4 regions of the Alteromonas sp. 5NW40-0090 genome follow, and region 3 is predicted to be linked to each of the others. Evidence: predicted binding sites of a transcription regulator. Region 3 holds the regulator's gene; each other region holds the start of a gene.
What was found. Region 3 encodes LexA, which represses DNA repair genes until DNA is damaged. Its sites were predicted from a motif close to TACTGTATNNNNATACAGTA; they were not measured.
Positions count from the first base shown of each region.

Region 1: AC27KT_RS00375 (exonuclease domain-containing protein) is a predicted target of LexA. The motif match lies at 1,744-1,763, and genes of this name have one in related genera.
Region 2: AC27KT_RS08145 (putative DNA modification/repair radical SAM protein) is a predicted target of LexA. The motif match lies at 1,938-1,957, and genes of this name have one in related genera.
Region 4: AC27KT_RS03605 (YebG family protein) is a predicted target of LexA. The motif match lies at 1,827-1,846, and genes of this name have one in related genera.

Region 1 is NZ_BAAJLT010000001.1:81,731-85,618, forward strand. Features, by position in the region: gene AC27KT_RS00365 (AraC family transcriptional regulator) at 1-423, opposite strand, end outside; gene AC27KT_RS00370 (SDR family oxidoreductase) at 625-1,575, shown strand; gene AC27KT_RS00375 (exonuclease domain-containing protein) at 1,828-2,349, shown strand; gene AC27KT_RS00380 (hypothetical protein) at 2,636-3,888, shown strand, end outside.
Region 2 is NZ_BAAJLT010000005.1:216,594-220,481, forward strand. Features, by position in the region: gene AC27KT_RS08140 (TIGR03915 family putative DNA repair protein) at 1-538, opposite strand, end outside; gene AC27KT_RS08145 (putative DNA modification/repair radical SAM protein) at 590-1,831, opposite strand; gene AC27KT_RS08150 (response regulator) at 2,099-3,739, opposite strand; gene AC27KT_RS08155 (VC2046/SO_2500 family protein) at 3,862-3,888, shown strand, end outside.
Region 3 is NZ_BAAJLT010000002.1:112,259-116,146, reverse strand. Features, by position in the region: gene ctaD (cytochrome c oxidase subunit I) at 1-469, opposite strand, end outside; gene coxB (cytochrome c oxidase subunit II) at 480-1,643, opposite strand; gene lexA (transcriptional repressor LexA) at 2,225-2,851, opposite strand; gene AC27KT_RS02565 (hypothetical protein) at 2,964-3,888, opposite strand, start outside.
Region 4 is NZ_BAAJLT010000002.1:342,866-346,753, reverse strand. Features, by position in the region: gene AC27KT_RS03625 (efflux RND transporter permease subunit) at 1-67, opposite strand, end outside; gene rplI (50S ribosomal protein L9) at 526-978, opposite strand; gene rpsR (30S ribosomal protein S18) at 1,005-1,232, opposite strand; gene rpsF (30S ribosomal protein S6) at 1,244-1,645, opposite strand; gene AC27KT_RS03605 (YebG family protein) at 1,892-2,179, shown strand; gene AC27KT_RS03600 (ABC transporter ATP-binding protein) at 2,402-3,184, shown strand; gene AC27KT_RS03595 (ABC transporter permease) at 3,184-3,888, shown strand, end outside.

The sequences.
Region 1 (3,888 bases), on a different contig from region 3:
GGTAAAATCAGCATCCCAGCGGGCTGAAGCAATGCCCGAGGGTGCAGACGAAGCTGACGATTGACTGAAATTACCGCCTACACTTTCAAACTCAATAGCTAAATCGGTCATCAATCTGCTATTTAAAGAAATATAAACCCCCAGAAGTGGGCTTTCCTCAGAAGCATCGGGAATGCCCGCCTCTACAGGCATAGACATGGTGCAGCAAGTATATTTGCTGGTGTTAAAGGTATACTTATCCCCATTCAAAATGGCTTCTTTACCGCCGTGAACAATGGCAGTTAGTGACGGTTCGTATACTACAGGAGCACATTCGATGGGCTGTGTTATTTTAAAAAGTTGAACACCATCGATCCCGGTATCGTATAAGCCGCTGTTTTCCACTTTCTCTTCAATTAACTGCTTTATTAGTGCTTTGCTCATAGCGTTTTACACCACTACCCCATCTTTTGTTTACGTCGTGTTTTTTGATTTTTTGCGTTTTGCAATCTAGCAGCAAACTTCACCCTTAACAACAAGGTGATACGATTAGGCAAGTTTTCAAGAGTTTTTCGCCTACTTTACCCAATCGTTAGTCATTATATTACAAGTATACAAAATTTAGTGGCAAAAGGTGTGAAGCAGATGACAAAGAGTAATCTATTTGGAAAAGGCGGTTGGACGCCATCTCGTATTGAAAACGCAAACGGTAAGACGTTTTTAATAACAGGCGCAAATACGGGCGCTGGGTTTGAGGCTACACGTATTCTACTGTCCAAAGGTGCGAAAGTCGTTATGTTGAACCGAAGCCCGAGCAAATCCCATGACGCTATCGCTACGTTAAAGCAAGAGTTTGGTAACGATGCCAATGTCAGCTATATACGCCTTGACCTAAGCAGCCTTAATGCTGTGAGACAGTCAGCAAAAGAAATCTTAGCTCAAGTTCCTACTATCGACGCGCTAATTTGTAATGCTGCTATTGCACAAATATCAACGCAAGAATTAACCGAGGATGGTTTTGAAAGCCAATTAGGCGTTAACCATTACGGTCACTTTTTACTGTGTGGTTTGTTATTCGATCGTATCAATGAGTCGAAAGGACGCATTGTAGTCGTTGCTAGTGAAGGGCACAAAATGGGCCTAAGAACCATGCAGTTTAATGACATGAACTGGGACAAAAATTACAACCCCAACAAGGTATACAGCCAAAGTAAACTGGCGCAAATGATGTTTGCTTACGAATTACAAGACAAAGTAAAAGCACATAATAAACACGTGAAGGTGTTTGTGTGTCACCCCGGAGCGTCGAACACCACCCTTATACGAGAAAGTGCTAACTGGGTAACCCGTATTTCTTGGTCCTTTATGGTGAAAATAGGGCTGGCGCAGTCTGCCGAGAAAGGCGCCTACCCTGAAGTGATGTGTGCCACCGAAGATAACCTTAAACAGCGTGCCTATTATGGACCAACAGGGTTAATGAATTTTGGCGGCCCTGTTGGAGAGGGTAAATTGGAGGAGTTTGCTGTAGACAAAAAAGTGCTAACAAAACTTTGGGCCGTATCAGAAGAAGCGACCGACTTTACCTGGTCGTTTTAATTACTAAATTGAATGTTGATGAAATGAGAAAAGCTGTTTTTATTTCGGGCTATTGAGTCAACTTGGAGGTGCTATTTTAGGATAGTGGCTCTTTATTATTTTATACACTTGAAAAGTAACGAATAAATCTTTATTGCAAGCTTAATTCCAAAGTTAAAATAACTGAAATAATGTACGATTAGTCAGTTTTTTCAATGAGTTATTTAAAACTTGTCAAAACCTCCTATAATATTGGCTATAGGAGTGGTAATTATGACGAAATATGTCTTCTTATATACGGAAACTACAGGTTTAGATCCCCATAAAGGTAACCATCGGATCATCGACCTAGCTTGCATAGAATATGAAGATGCTGCTCCAACAGGACATGTATTCAATCTCAAAATTAACCCTGAGGGCAAAAAGTCCGTTAAGAGCGCTTTTCGAGTTCATGAAATCCTAGATGAAGAATTAGAAGGCCAACCCACCTTTAGTGATATCCATCAGCAATTCATTGAATTTATCAGGGACAGTCACCTCGTTATCTTCAATGCAGCTTTTGATTTACGGTTTTTAAATGCAGAGTTAAACCGAGTTAATTACCCTTCAACGGTGTCTGATATTTGTGCTGAAGTCACTTGTGCAATGGAGCTTGCTAAGAGCAAATTTGGTGCTAGGAAAATCAGCCAAGATGCGGCTTGCTTACGATACGGCATTGATATTTCAAGGCGAACTAAACACAGTGCGCTACTTGATGCTTCTTTAATGTGCAGAGCTGTTTTTCAAATTACTTGATGATACGGTTGAGCCGCTAAAATCAACACCACAGCAGAATAAGCATACGCCAACCAAAGCCATATCCATTCCAAGAGCTTATAAAAACAAGGAAACTGGCATATATACCCAGCTTAACTTTTGTAAAAATCCAGAATGTAAGAATTTTGGTGTCGTAGCTAAAAACCCCACTTACAAAGAAAATGGTGAGCTTAAACGGGGCTTAGGTAACGAATACAAGCTTACATGGAGTGACGATAAATCTGAGCATCTGCTCACTTGCAAATTATGTGGTCACAGTACCACCATGCTACACAATCGTTGTTTTGAATTAGAAGTAAAACGTCTTTCAACCATATACGAGCCAGTCGAGCCAACGTGTCAGAATAAAGCTATCCCCGGACAACCTAAGACGTTTCGGCACTACTATATCCCACTATCTCCTAATAATAGGCGTGGCATTAAAAAGCAAAAGCCTCGGTGTAAAAACAGAGACAAGGGAATTTATACTCACCCCGAACTCTACAAATTAGATGGGAAAGCCCAGCCTGGCCGCATTGTCGAGCGCATTGTCAAAAAGCCACTCAAAAAAGGTCGTAAGCCCGTCACTCAAATAATCAAGGAAGAAAAGCTTGGCTCACAATTTCTTACCTGTCATGCATGTGATAGTAAGATAACTGTTAAGTTAAACCCAGCAAACCGTCATTATCGAGATTCAGATAACGTTAAAATCTTCAAAGATTTAATGAATAAAGACATCTTTAATCGCATGGTGGACAAGCATGAACTGGGGGCTAAGGTTATCTACGACAAAATCAACTTTTTCTACGAGCAAGCCTTAGCCTTTGACCATTATCACTCACAGATGATTGACCATGCGGTAGCAACCAGAACACTGAATCTTAGTTCTGATAGACAGTTCTATTTAAGTAACTGGGGCGACCATAACATGCCAAAACCTACGCCCATCGTGAATACATCAACGGTCGATAATCAATCAGGCTTTGTATTCGTTTCCAATGTGAATTTTGATTTCACCAGTGATTATCTAGAGATAAACAAAGAGCATCGAGAAAAGAAAGAGCAGGAAAAATTTCCGTATTACAGACGTTACGCGCAATACGTATTAAGCAATGATGATGTTAATGTTCAGGCACCTGAGCATGAACGCACTGTTGACCTCCAGCTACCACCCAAAGGATTACTGGTACAGCAAGCGTATAGCGTATTGGCTCACTGTGCTTTACTTAAACAAAAGCTCAAATATGCTAACCAAATTAACTTATACGCTGATAATGATTCGGGTATCAAATTAGCCCTAGGAGCCGTTTTTCACGATTGGATAGCACACAATAAGCTTTATGCCTTTCAAATCTCATCAGAGAAAACAGGCAGCGTTCAGTATCTAGATGAAGACGCATCAAAACGATTTAGAGAAGTTCGAGCGAATGCGAAAAAAGAAAACCCAGACATCACCAACGAAGGCATCAAAAAAGCCCTTTGGGAAGCGCAATTATCAAACCGAGTTCGTGTCGGTAATGCGAAGTCAGAATGGATAAT
Region 2 (3,888 bases), on a different contig from region 3:
GAGCTGCACGATAGGGTGTTAAGATTGACCAACGCATATTTTTAAACCGGCTTTGGAAGAAGTTAAGTTTTATTTCTAAACTGAAGTGCTCGGGCTCATACCATGCAACAAAATGCTCTTGCCCCTCTAGGCTAATTTCTCTGAACCTTAAAAAAGCACTCAATTTGTAAGCGTCGCGTTTTACCGCTTTCGCCATAGCAAAAAGCTGGATAACATCGTCATCAGTTTTGATTTGAATGAGCTGCTTATTTTCATAAACTACACGCCATAACACCCGGTAACACAATGCAAATCGATTTTCATCGTTATGGCATAAGGCGTACTTTAAAAGCATTAATGTAGGTTTAGGAATGCTAAGTTTACTTTGCGGCATTTTGCTTTCGCATGGCTCAGCATCGCTACCAAACAGATCGTTTTGTACTGAATGCGCGTTCTGCCAGATGAGATGTTCAGGGCGAATACGCTCAGCGATGCATCGACGCGAGGCTTCGCGCCATTCATCAAAGCCAGGTACTGAAGTAATGGTAATGATCTTCATATAGAGCGACCTTTTAGTCTGAGGCTGAACATATCTGCGTTATCATCATACTCAAGCGCCAAACAACTCAAACTGTTTAGGCTGTTTAAACTGAAGCTCAAAATTATTACTGTCGAGTAAATGGATATCAGGGAAGTAATCTCCCACGCTGATGAAAGGCTTCAACTTTTTAAGGGGTAGACGCATTTTTGTAAGGTCGATCCAGTTAAGCTTAGTATTACGCCTTATAGATAGAATTCTTTGTACCGTTCGTGCACCAAGGCCGGGAACGCGCAGCAGCATCTGCTTATCAGCTTTGTTTAAATCTATCGGAAACATGTGACGATTGCGAAGTGCCCATGCAAGTTTAGGGTCGTAGTCCATGTTTAACATGTCATCTTGCAAGATTTCATCTAAGCCAAAGCCGTAAAAGCGCAAAAGCCAATCCGCTTGATATAGGCGGTGTTCTCGTATCAATGGCGCCGGTTTTAACGGTAAAACTTCCGAAGCATCAGGAATAGGGGAAAATGCCGAGTAATATACACGACGAAGTTTTTGCTCGCTATAGAGCTTTACGCTTGTACCTAAAATGGTTTTATCGTTCGACCCATCGGCACCTATAATCATTTGCGTAGACTGTCCCCCTGGTACAAAACGGGGAGGGCGTTTACCTGAATACGTCTTGTCTACTTTATGCTCTGCAATTTTTTCTTTTAGCGTATTCATCGACCTATGAATATCATTAAGGTCTTTCTCTGGTGCGTATTTATTTAGCGAAGACTGCGTGGGCATTTCTACATTAATACTAAGCCTGTCTGCATAAAGGCCTGCCTCTGCTTGTAATTCTGGCGATGCATTCGGGATAGTTTTAAGATGAATATATCCCTTAAAACCATGATCAAGGCGCAAAGACTTTGCGATGCGTACCATGCTCTCCATAGTGATGCCGGGTGATCCCACAATCCCAGAGCTTAAAAACAAACCCTCAATGTAATTGCGCTTGTAAAAGTTAAGGGTTAATTCTACCGTTTCTTTAACCGTAAAACGCGCTCGTTGAACATTGCTTGAAACCCTATTAATGCAATAATGACAATCATAAATACAGTAGTTTGTCATAAGAATCTTAAGCAGCGATACACACCTACCATCAGGCGTAAAACTGTGGCATATACCCGAGCCACCGGTAAGCGAGCCTATGCCTGCTTTTTCGGTTTTCCCCGCTTGTCGTTTACCGGCGGAACCGCTCGCACAAGACGCGTCGTACTTGGCCGCATCGGAAAGAATTTCAAGTTTTTGTATCAGTCTGTCATGCATCGCCGATGTATACTTCCTTTAACCAATCACAGCAAACAACCTAGTATTTTTCGCCAAATCATCGATACGAGCTTTTTTGGCATAGGCTGGGTTGTATTATTTTATAGCATGTATATATATACAGTACAAATGGTAACGCTAATAGGGAAGCAAGATTTAATGTAAGCCTTAGCGGCTTACTACATAGATGAATGGGCATAAGGCAACAAGTTGCTAGAGAAAGAAAAGGTAAGTTTGCTTTAAAAAAAACCAATATAGCACTGGCTATCAAAAGCCAATATATTTAGAAAGTTCATCTCGAATGTTTTCGTACTTTTCTTTGTATGGCGCTTTGAGTGTCATGTCATCAATAAGCTTAAACAAACGCTTACATTCGTTTATCAATTTCATTTCGGCCTTATCTTCTTGTATGGCTATCTGAAGAAGACACTGAAGCAAATTTAGTGCAACGCCTGTATTAACGGGGGCAAAACCCTGAGCAAGGGCAAACGAAGCTTTTGCTCGTTCGTAGTCTTGCTGTTGATAGTGTTGAATACCTTCGCGGTTAAACTGTTGGTAACTCGCTAGATTTTTCTGTGCATTTTTAGCCTGTGTCTCTAGCATGTTCACACTATTTTGGTCGAGTTCGTCACCTCTCGATGAGAGAATAGAATTAAGTTGCAGCGCGTCGTCATATTCTCCCAGCTTGTACATAACCTTAATGCTATCGGGAATAAAAGCAGTGGGAACCTCGGAATATTTATCGTCTAATAGTGCTTGAGAAGTATTTAAGTGACGTTTAGCGTCGATTAATTTTCCGTCTATCGCACTTATTCTGGCATTTACAATATTGCCAAAAATATCAACGTCAAACTCTCTGTCTACTTTTTGTAAATGTTCATCAAACTTACCTCTCTGGAGAGTAAGCAAGGCTTCTTGTTGATATTTATTGCGCTGCTTTTTATCTTCAGCAAACTCAGCAACATCGAGTAAACTACGAATAATGCCGCACCAGTGTAAGCTTTTCTTATTCACCGTGCGTTTAGACAAGTCCCAAATAGCCTGGCTGGATGTTGCGGCTAATATCAAATCGTCATTCTGGCGACCAATTTCGCAGGCTTTAAAATGTCGAGGTAATGAAAAGGGAGACAGCTTTATAGCCTCTTTTATCGCTTCTAATGCCTTTACACCAGCTTCCAAAGCCTGATGCGCCTGTGCAAGCATATCATGAGCGTCGGCATTGAACCTGTTGCGCTTCAGTATTTTCTTGGCAACCGATATCGCTTTTTCATATTCGTTAAGAAGGAGATAAGACCTTCCGATGGCAACTTGCGCCCATAAAACTGGTTTACCGTCTATATAACTACGCAGAACATCAAGTGCTTTTTCAGGCTGTGATATTCGCCAATAGAGTTCCACTAAAAGCTGCTCGCAGTGCCCTTTGTAATGACGAGGATTTTCTAAAAGCGTTTCAATTTGGTCTATCGCGCTATTAATCTCACCTTGCTCAATCAAATTGAATACATACTGAAGGAATTGTCTTTTCTGCCAAGCCCGAATAATGCGAGATTTTAGTTGTACTTGTGAGAAGGGTTTTATCAGAAAGTCATCTGGTCGCCGCTCAATACTACCTAGTACCACAGGTCGAGCGCTATCAGCGCTGATAAGAATGAAAACAGATGTGGGGCCAATAAGCCTGCGGGTACGTAATTCTTCGATAAGTTCATAGCCATTTTTATTCTCGGCTCCCAAGTGTAAGTCACAGATAACAATATCAAACTTATGCTTTTTGCACAGGGATACAGCTTGTTCAGCGGAAGATTTAGTGACTACATCGGATGCGCCCATCGAATGCATTAACCCTTTCAAAAGTAGTAGGAAAGGGCGTTGATCTTCAACAATCAATACTTGTTTGTTGCTAAATTGCATTTCAAATCCGTGAATGAGCGCAGCATTTACTTCTACTAAGTATATCTAACTTTTAAAAATAAGCTTAAGAAAAACATTATCTTGCCGAAAACATGCGTATACATATAAAACGTTTAGTATGAATGTCAGCAGATATAACTTCAGCGAAT
Region 3 (3,888 bases):
CGCCACCTTCCATAAAGAGCGAACTCAGTAGAATGAGAAAGGCACCAGGTAAAATCCAGAAGCTCCAGTTATTCATGCGCGGTAACGCCATGTCAGGGGCGCCAATCATCATTGGAATAAGCCAGTTTGCGAGCCCAGTAAAGGCAGGCATTACTGCACCAAATACCATGATAAGTCCGTGTACCGTGGTCATTTGGTTAAAGAAGTTTGGTTCTACAATTTGCAGACCAGGTTGGAATAGTTCAGCGCGGATCACCATGGCCATCGCACCACCAACTAAAAACATGATAAAGGCAAACCACAGGTAAAGTGTGCCTATGTCTTTATGGTTAGTAGTAAACAACCAGCGCGTTATCCCTTTAGGAATATGGTCGTGGTGTTCATGATCATCATGTAGGTGATCGCCACGTGCGTGACCGCTATGAGGCGCAGAGGTATCAGGCGAAATAACTTCAGTTGCTTTGCTCATTTTTCTGCTCCTAGTTTCCGTTTGCCACTGCATTGACGTCTTTGGCCTGCACCATGTCGCCAGTGTTATTGCCCCAGGCATTGCGCTCATAAGTCACTACCGCTGCAATTTCTTTAAGGCTTAGCATTTTGCTAAACGCCTGCATAGCCGTACCCGACTTACCGTGAAGTACAATATCAATGTGACCTTGCTGATCTTCTAACGCCATTTTGCTGCCCTTTAATGCTGGGAACACGCCAGGTAAACCTTCACCATTTGGCATATGGCAAGCTGCGCAGGTGGTGTTGTAAACACGCTCGCCAACTTTCATTAACTCATCCATCGACATGTTCATAGAAAGTAGGCGTTGCTCTTCTTCTTTCGCTTTGCGAACAATTTCTTCTTGTTCGCCCATCCATTTATCAAATTCCGCAGGCTCTTTAGCAATCACCACAACCGGCATATAGCCGTGGTCTTTTCCACAAAGCTCTGCGCACTGTCCGCGATAAATACCAGGCTCATTCACCTTGGCCCAAGACTCGTTAATAAAACCGGGGTTGGCATCTTTTTTCACAGCAAAATCAGGAACCCACCAAGAGTGGATCACGTCGTCTGAAGTAATAAGAAAGCGTACTTTTTTTCCAGTAGGAATAACCAATGGGCGGTCAACTTCCAGCAGGTAGTTATCTGTTTTCTGAAATTTGTTTTCTATTTGCTCGCGCTGAGTGGCGAGTAAAGAATAAAACTCTACGTCGCTATCCATGTACTTGTAATGCCATTTCCATTGAGAGCCTGTTACTAACACCGTCATGTCAGGCTCAGACGTGTCTTCCATAGCAATTAGGGTATTCGCTGCGGGTACCGCCATGAAAATAAGAATAAGGAAAGGAATAACGGTCCAAGCAATTTCAACCTTCACGTTCTCATGAAAATTTGCTGGCTTCGCGCCACGGGACTTTCTGTGCAGATACATCGAGGCAAACATAACCCCAAACACTACAACAGCAATGCCAACGCATATAAAAAACATCAGCATGTGGAGGTCGTAAACCTGACCACTGATGTCGGTGGCACCGCGTCTTAAATTAAGTGAAGAAGCCTCTTCACTGACTTCTTGGGCAAGAAGCAAAGGAGAAAAAAGCAAAAACGGTATTGTTGAACACCATTTTGCGAAAACGGTCGTTAGTTGTTTCACTCAGCACCTCCGTAATAGCAAGACCAAAAACGCTGATTATTTTGCGCGATGCCCTACCAAATGGTTTGCGAACGATTGACCCATCACCTCAACTTGTAAAACAAATTTAGAGTCATTGTTATTATTTTGTTAATCTCTGTCTAAGAATTGCGCAATAATGCCGTGCCGTCTAGTCTTTTCTGTTAAAAATTTAACGAAGCGTTCAATTTTTAATCATTTGCCGTGGCAGCCTTACGTTACATATTGGATGGAAAAAGAAATGAGCATGTACTAAGCGAGGATGAAATCAAACGCACATTTTGAACAACCCAAAGGTTCTATGAGCAATCATTTGACCATAAAATCAACAACTAATAGGTTGTAAATATTTATTTTCAAACAGACTTTAAAATAATGAATGCATATTCAGTAGTTCATTCACGGGCAAAATACGCTTAATACGTTTTCTGACAGTTTTGGTTGGGTTCATTTTTTAAAAGCGTGCTTGTACACCCTAACTCCAGAAAACTGGTAGAAATAAAGCAATAAAAGGCATAAAAAAAGCGGCTAGTGCGCCGCTTTTCGTTGAAGGTGTTAAAACCTTACATCCAGTCCGCGTTTCTTATAACGCCTACTGCGATCCCCTCAATAGCAAAAGGTTCGTTGGCTAGGTCTACTCGAATAGGTGCAAATTCTTCGTTTTCGGCATGAAGTAATACTTCACGACCACGTTTCTCTAAACGCTTTACCGTAACGTCTTCGTCTACACGTGCCACAACGACTTGGCCATTGTGAACATCGGTGGTGCGATGCACAGCAAGGAGGTCACCATCTAGAATACCTATGTCTTTCATACTCATGCCGTTAACACGCAGTAAAAAGTCTGCTTGAGGTTGAAACAGTGCAGGGTCTACCTTGTAGTGTGATTCTACATGCTCTTGCGCCAAAATTGGCTCACCCGCCGCCACACGTCCAATGAGAGGTAGGCCTTCTTCTTCAGGTACGTCATTTTCGAGGGGAATATTGAGTTTGATACCCCGAGAGGTACCCGGCAGAATTTCTATCACGCCTTTACGCGCCAAGGCTTTCAAATGTTCTTCTGCAGCGTTGGCAGAACGAAAACCAAGTTGACGAGCGATTTCCGCACGCGTGGGCGGCATCCCCGTTTCTTGCATGGTGGTTTTGATAAGTTCTAAAACTTCTGTTTGTCGAGCTGTGAGTGGGCGCATAAAAGACCTGTCTGTTCATACAGTTCCTGTAAGTATATACACCTAAAACTAAATAACAAGCACTTGCCGCGTCTTTTGCCATAAGCAATAGATAGCGACAAGTGTCTTACCTTTATTTCACAAGAAGGGCCATGTTCGGATTACCTATTTGAAGCTCTACTTCACCGGCATTGTTCTCTCGGGTATGCATACCATCGACATGATTAATGCCAATGGAAGGGCTACGCCAAATAACATGTCCTTTGTTATCTATTTCAGTGACTCGGTAAGCAACGTTGTCATAATAACCATACGATGAGTCATATTCTTCAGCTTGGTAAATGCCAAGTATTGATTGATTAGACGATGTCGTCGGAATAACGGCTATATTTTGAAGATTGAATGTAGGCGTTATGGCGTCCTTAAGTACCAAGGCGTCATTTGTTACGTCATAAATATTTATTCTATTGTAGTTTCTATCTAAGCATGCGAACTCAGAGGCGTCGTCGCCATCGGCATTAATTCTTATCAATTGACTACAAGAAACATCTAGTTCATTAAGTCCGACAAACTCGCCATCTCGCATTGTATAGAGCTTTAATGATTCATAGCCACTAACAGCAAAGAAGTGTTCACCATTATTGGTGAGCTCAGCGACAGCATCAATTGAAAACTCGTTGATGACAGAATCGATGAGGACTTGGTTTTCAATATCGAATGCTTTGAGTCGATTGTTTTCGACAATGACCGCATCAACAAAATTATCGTCATTAACGTCTACAGCTTCGATGAGTGAGACTTGGCTGTTTTGATTTTGGCTCAGCGACCACTGAATTGAGTTATCTGACAACTTAACTACGTTGAATGATGTATTGCTATTCAAAGCTCCTGTGAATAATTCACCCACGCCATCATTGTTATAGTCAGTAACAACGGGGCTGCTGTAGTCAAAAACATCGTCGCCGAGTTCGTCGCTAATGGTAACCTCATTATCCTTGTTAACTGACAGCACTTGAATTGATGTGTAGTAGTTAGTTGTCTCACTAACAAAGACAGCT
Region 4 (3,888 bases), 230 kb from region 3:
ATACCAGTAGCGTTATTCCGATACCTACCCCGGTCGCGTTTCTTATTGCTTGCTTAGTGATGTCCATAATATGGCACTTATGCTTTTTATTGTTTGGTTTACTATAGGTCGCAGGAATGACAGAAAAAGTTTAAAGCCATGACACTAAGAATTTCAGCGATCGTTAACATTTTGTTTAGATACCGTTTAAAAAACGTTATTTATCGCAGATGAGTGGACCTCAAAAATACGCCATTTGTCGGCACTGGACATATTTGCTTACACCCATCGTTAATTAGGCGTCGCGACGTGGAGTGAGGGTACGGATATTTTAAACTCGCCATTCGGTAAGGTCTGGCAAGCTTCACTCTGGGAATTTGAAAAGCAACGGCCATTCCTGCATTCCCACGCTTTGCTAGGAAACTTACCAGCGCCTTCTAGGTGGGCTATTATCTATACGGATTGGTATTGATCTTAAGTATCGGAGAAAAATTTTGAGCAAAAAAAAGCCGCTCTAAGAGCGGCTTTTTTCAAATACGTCAGCGATTACGCTTCAGCAATGATGATCACTTTGATTGAAGTGATAACGTCAGAGTGAAGTTGTAAGTCGATGTCATACTCACCAGTCTCACGAAGAGTACCAGTAGGTAGTTTAACTTCTGCTTTTTGTACTTCAACGCCAGCTGCAGTGATTGCATCAGCGATGTCACGAGTACCAACAGAGCCAAATAGTTTACCTTCGTCACCAGCAGGAGCTGCGATTGTAACTTCAGCAAGCTCAGCAACTTTTTCAGCGCGTGCGTTAGCAGCAGCTAGTTGCTCAGCAATTTTCGCTTCAAGTTCAGCACGACGTGCTTCGAACTTTTCAACGTTGTCTTTAGTTGCAGGAACCGCTTTACCCTGTGGGAAAAGGAAGTTACGAGCGTAACCAGACTTAACAGTCACTTGGTCGCCCAGGCCGCCAAGGTTGGCGATTTTATCTAGTAGGATGATATTCATCTTAGCTAACCCTTATATTCGCCAAATTACTTGTGTGAATCAGTGTACGGAAGCAACGCAAGGAAACGTGCGCGCTTGATCGCAGAAGACAGCTGACGCTGATATTTTGCGCTTGTACCAGTAATACGGCTAGGGACAATTTTACCGCTCTCAGTGATGTAGTTCTTAAGAGTAGCGATATCTTTGTAATCAATCTCAGTCACACCTTCTGCAGTGAAACGGCAGAACTTACGACGTCTGAAAAAACGAGCCATGGGTGATCTCCTTAAGCGTTGTCTTCAGTGGTTTCAGTTTTCTTTTCCGCGCGATCTTGGCGAGGAGCAGAATCGTCACGACGCTCACGACGAGGCTCTTCTTTCATCATTGGAGAAGGCTCAGTCACAGCAGTCTTAGTGCGCATAACCATGTTACGTAGGATCACGTCGTTGAAACGGAAAGCATTTTCCAATTCATCAACAGCTTCTGCAGACGCTTCAGCATTGATAAGTACGTAGTGGGCTTTGTGCAGCTTTTCAATTGGGTAAGCCAGTTGACGACGGCCCCAATCTTCTAAACGATGAATCTGACCACCGTCTTGCTTTAGGATTGTGGTATAACGCTCGATCATACCAGGTACTTGTTCACTCTGATCAGGGTGAACCATAAATACGATTTCGTAATGACGCATTATAGCTCCTTACGGTTGTAGCCTCGACAGTACAGCCGACTGTATGGAGACAAGGAACGAATTGGGATGGCTGTAAGGGCGCGCATTATACGCAGCAGTTACTAATTGCACAAGCATTAATCACCTTTAGAACAATCATTTGCCCTTTCCCCAAACACTACGCTCAGACATTTAACCAAAATACTGTTTATTTATACAGTAAAATACTGTACAGTTTTTGTGTCTTTAATAAACAGGGGACCTACCATGGCCATTACCACACAGTATGTTGTTACGCACAAAGGGGTAGAAAAATTGGTAACTACCGACAAAAAAGAAGCCGATCAGTATGACAAAATGCTCGATGCAGCAGATAACCTTGCTGACTACATTCATGCGAAGGGCATTAAGCTAGACGATAGCGTAGTGGAAGAGCTCACCATTATGCTGTCTAAAAACAAAGATAAAATCAGTAAGATTTTCAAAGGTGCAACGGCTGAAAGCGTTTTAGAAGATGAAAGCGCAGAAGTGGTAAAACTACAAGCTAACGGCTGATAATTTAGGCGCGCCTCTCTTTTACGTCGTTATGATGAGCAATTAATAAGAGCAATTGCCGCTTTAGGCTGATGAGATCTGATAGCATAGCTATACGCAAAAATGTTATTTGATAACATTACCTCAACGCGGCAATGTGTTTTCTCTGGTTTTTAACTGGGTGAACAGACGTGTCGCTTTTGCTAATGTGAACATAAGACGTAAATACAGGTCGGGCTTAGCGTGAATACCATCAGTAAAAACAATAGCACTCACTCCCAGCGCAACGCAGTGAATAAAGAGCGCAATACAGCGATTGAAGTTAGCAATTTACAGTTTTCGTACACCAAAGAAAGTTCCCCCATCATTGACATTAAAGCGTGGCAAGTTTCGCAAGGTGAGCACGTTTTTCTCTCAGGGCCTTCGGGTAGCGGAAAGAGCACATTGCTCAATTTGCTGTGCGGAACATTAACTCCAACTCAGGGCGACATCGCCTTATTAGCGCAGCCTTTCTCCGCATTATCGAACCGACAGCGGGACAAGTTTAGAGCACGCAATATCGGCGTTGTTTTTCAACAATTTAATCTTATTCCCTACCTTTCTGTGGCACAGAACATTAATGCGGCGGTGTATTTTGCAAGTACAAACGTCAGCAAGACAGCATCAGACGCAAAGCTTCGTCATTTACTGGACAAGCTACAGCTGCCTTCTCACGTGCTGCATGCGAAAGCTGACGCATTGAGTATTGGTCAGCAGCAGCGCGTTGCCATTGCCAGAGCACTGATTAACGACCCACAATTATTAATTGTCGATGAACCTACCTCTGCCCTAGATACCGATGCCAGAGATAGTTTTATGTCGCTGCTAAAAGACGTTGCAGGTGAAAGCACCATGATTTTTGTTAGTCACGATAAAGCCATGGAGAGTTATTTCGACCGCCACTGCAGCATGAGTGAATTAAGCCCAAGTACAAACCACATAAAAACGCGAGGCGCTGAGGCCCCAAAAGCACAGGAGCGTGCGTAATGCTAAGTACCATTGCTATTGAAAGCTTAAAGCGCAGGAAAACAACGGCAATCCTCACACTTTTAAGCATTACCATCAGCATTAGTTTACTTTTGTGCGTGGACATTATTCGCACCCAAGTTAAAACCAGTTTTACGCGCACCGTTTCTGGTGTAGATCTTATTGTTGGCGCACCAAGTGGACAGCTTAATTTACTCCTGTCATCAGTGTTTAATATAGGCACTCCCACCAAAGGTATTGAATATAAAAGTATTGCGGCGCTTCAATCTAACAAGCAGGTATCGTGGCTTATCCCACTATCTTTGGGTGATACCCACAGAGGTTTTAGAGTAGTAGGTACGACCAACAGCTTTTTCGACCACTTTAAATACGGTGATATGCAATCACTTGAAATGGCAGCAGGCTCGACATTTACGCAGCCACTGTCTACCGTTATTGGCGCAGATATCGCCAAATCATTGGGGTACAAGGTAGGGGATAAGATTATTATTTCCCATGGTCTGGGTAGCGTATCGTTCAACAACCATGATGATCACCCTTTCACTATCTCAGGCATAGTTAAGAAAACCGGTACGCCCGTAGATAAAGCCGTATACGTTACCCTACAGGGACTTGAAGAAGCCCACACAGGACCTAAACATTCCCCCACCTCAATGTTAGGCCGTAAATCTGCTGACAAGGCGAACGAGCATGAGCATGAGCAT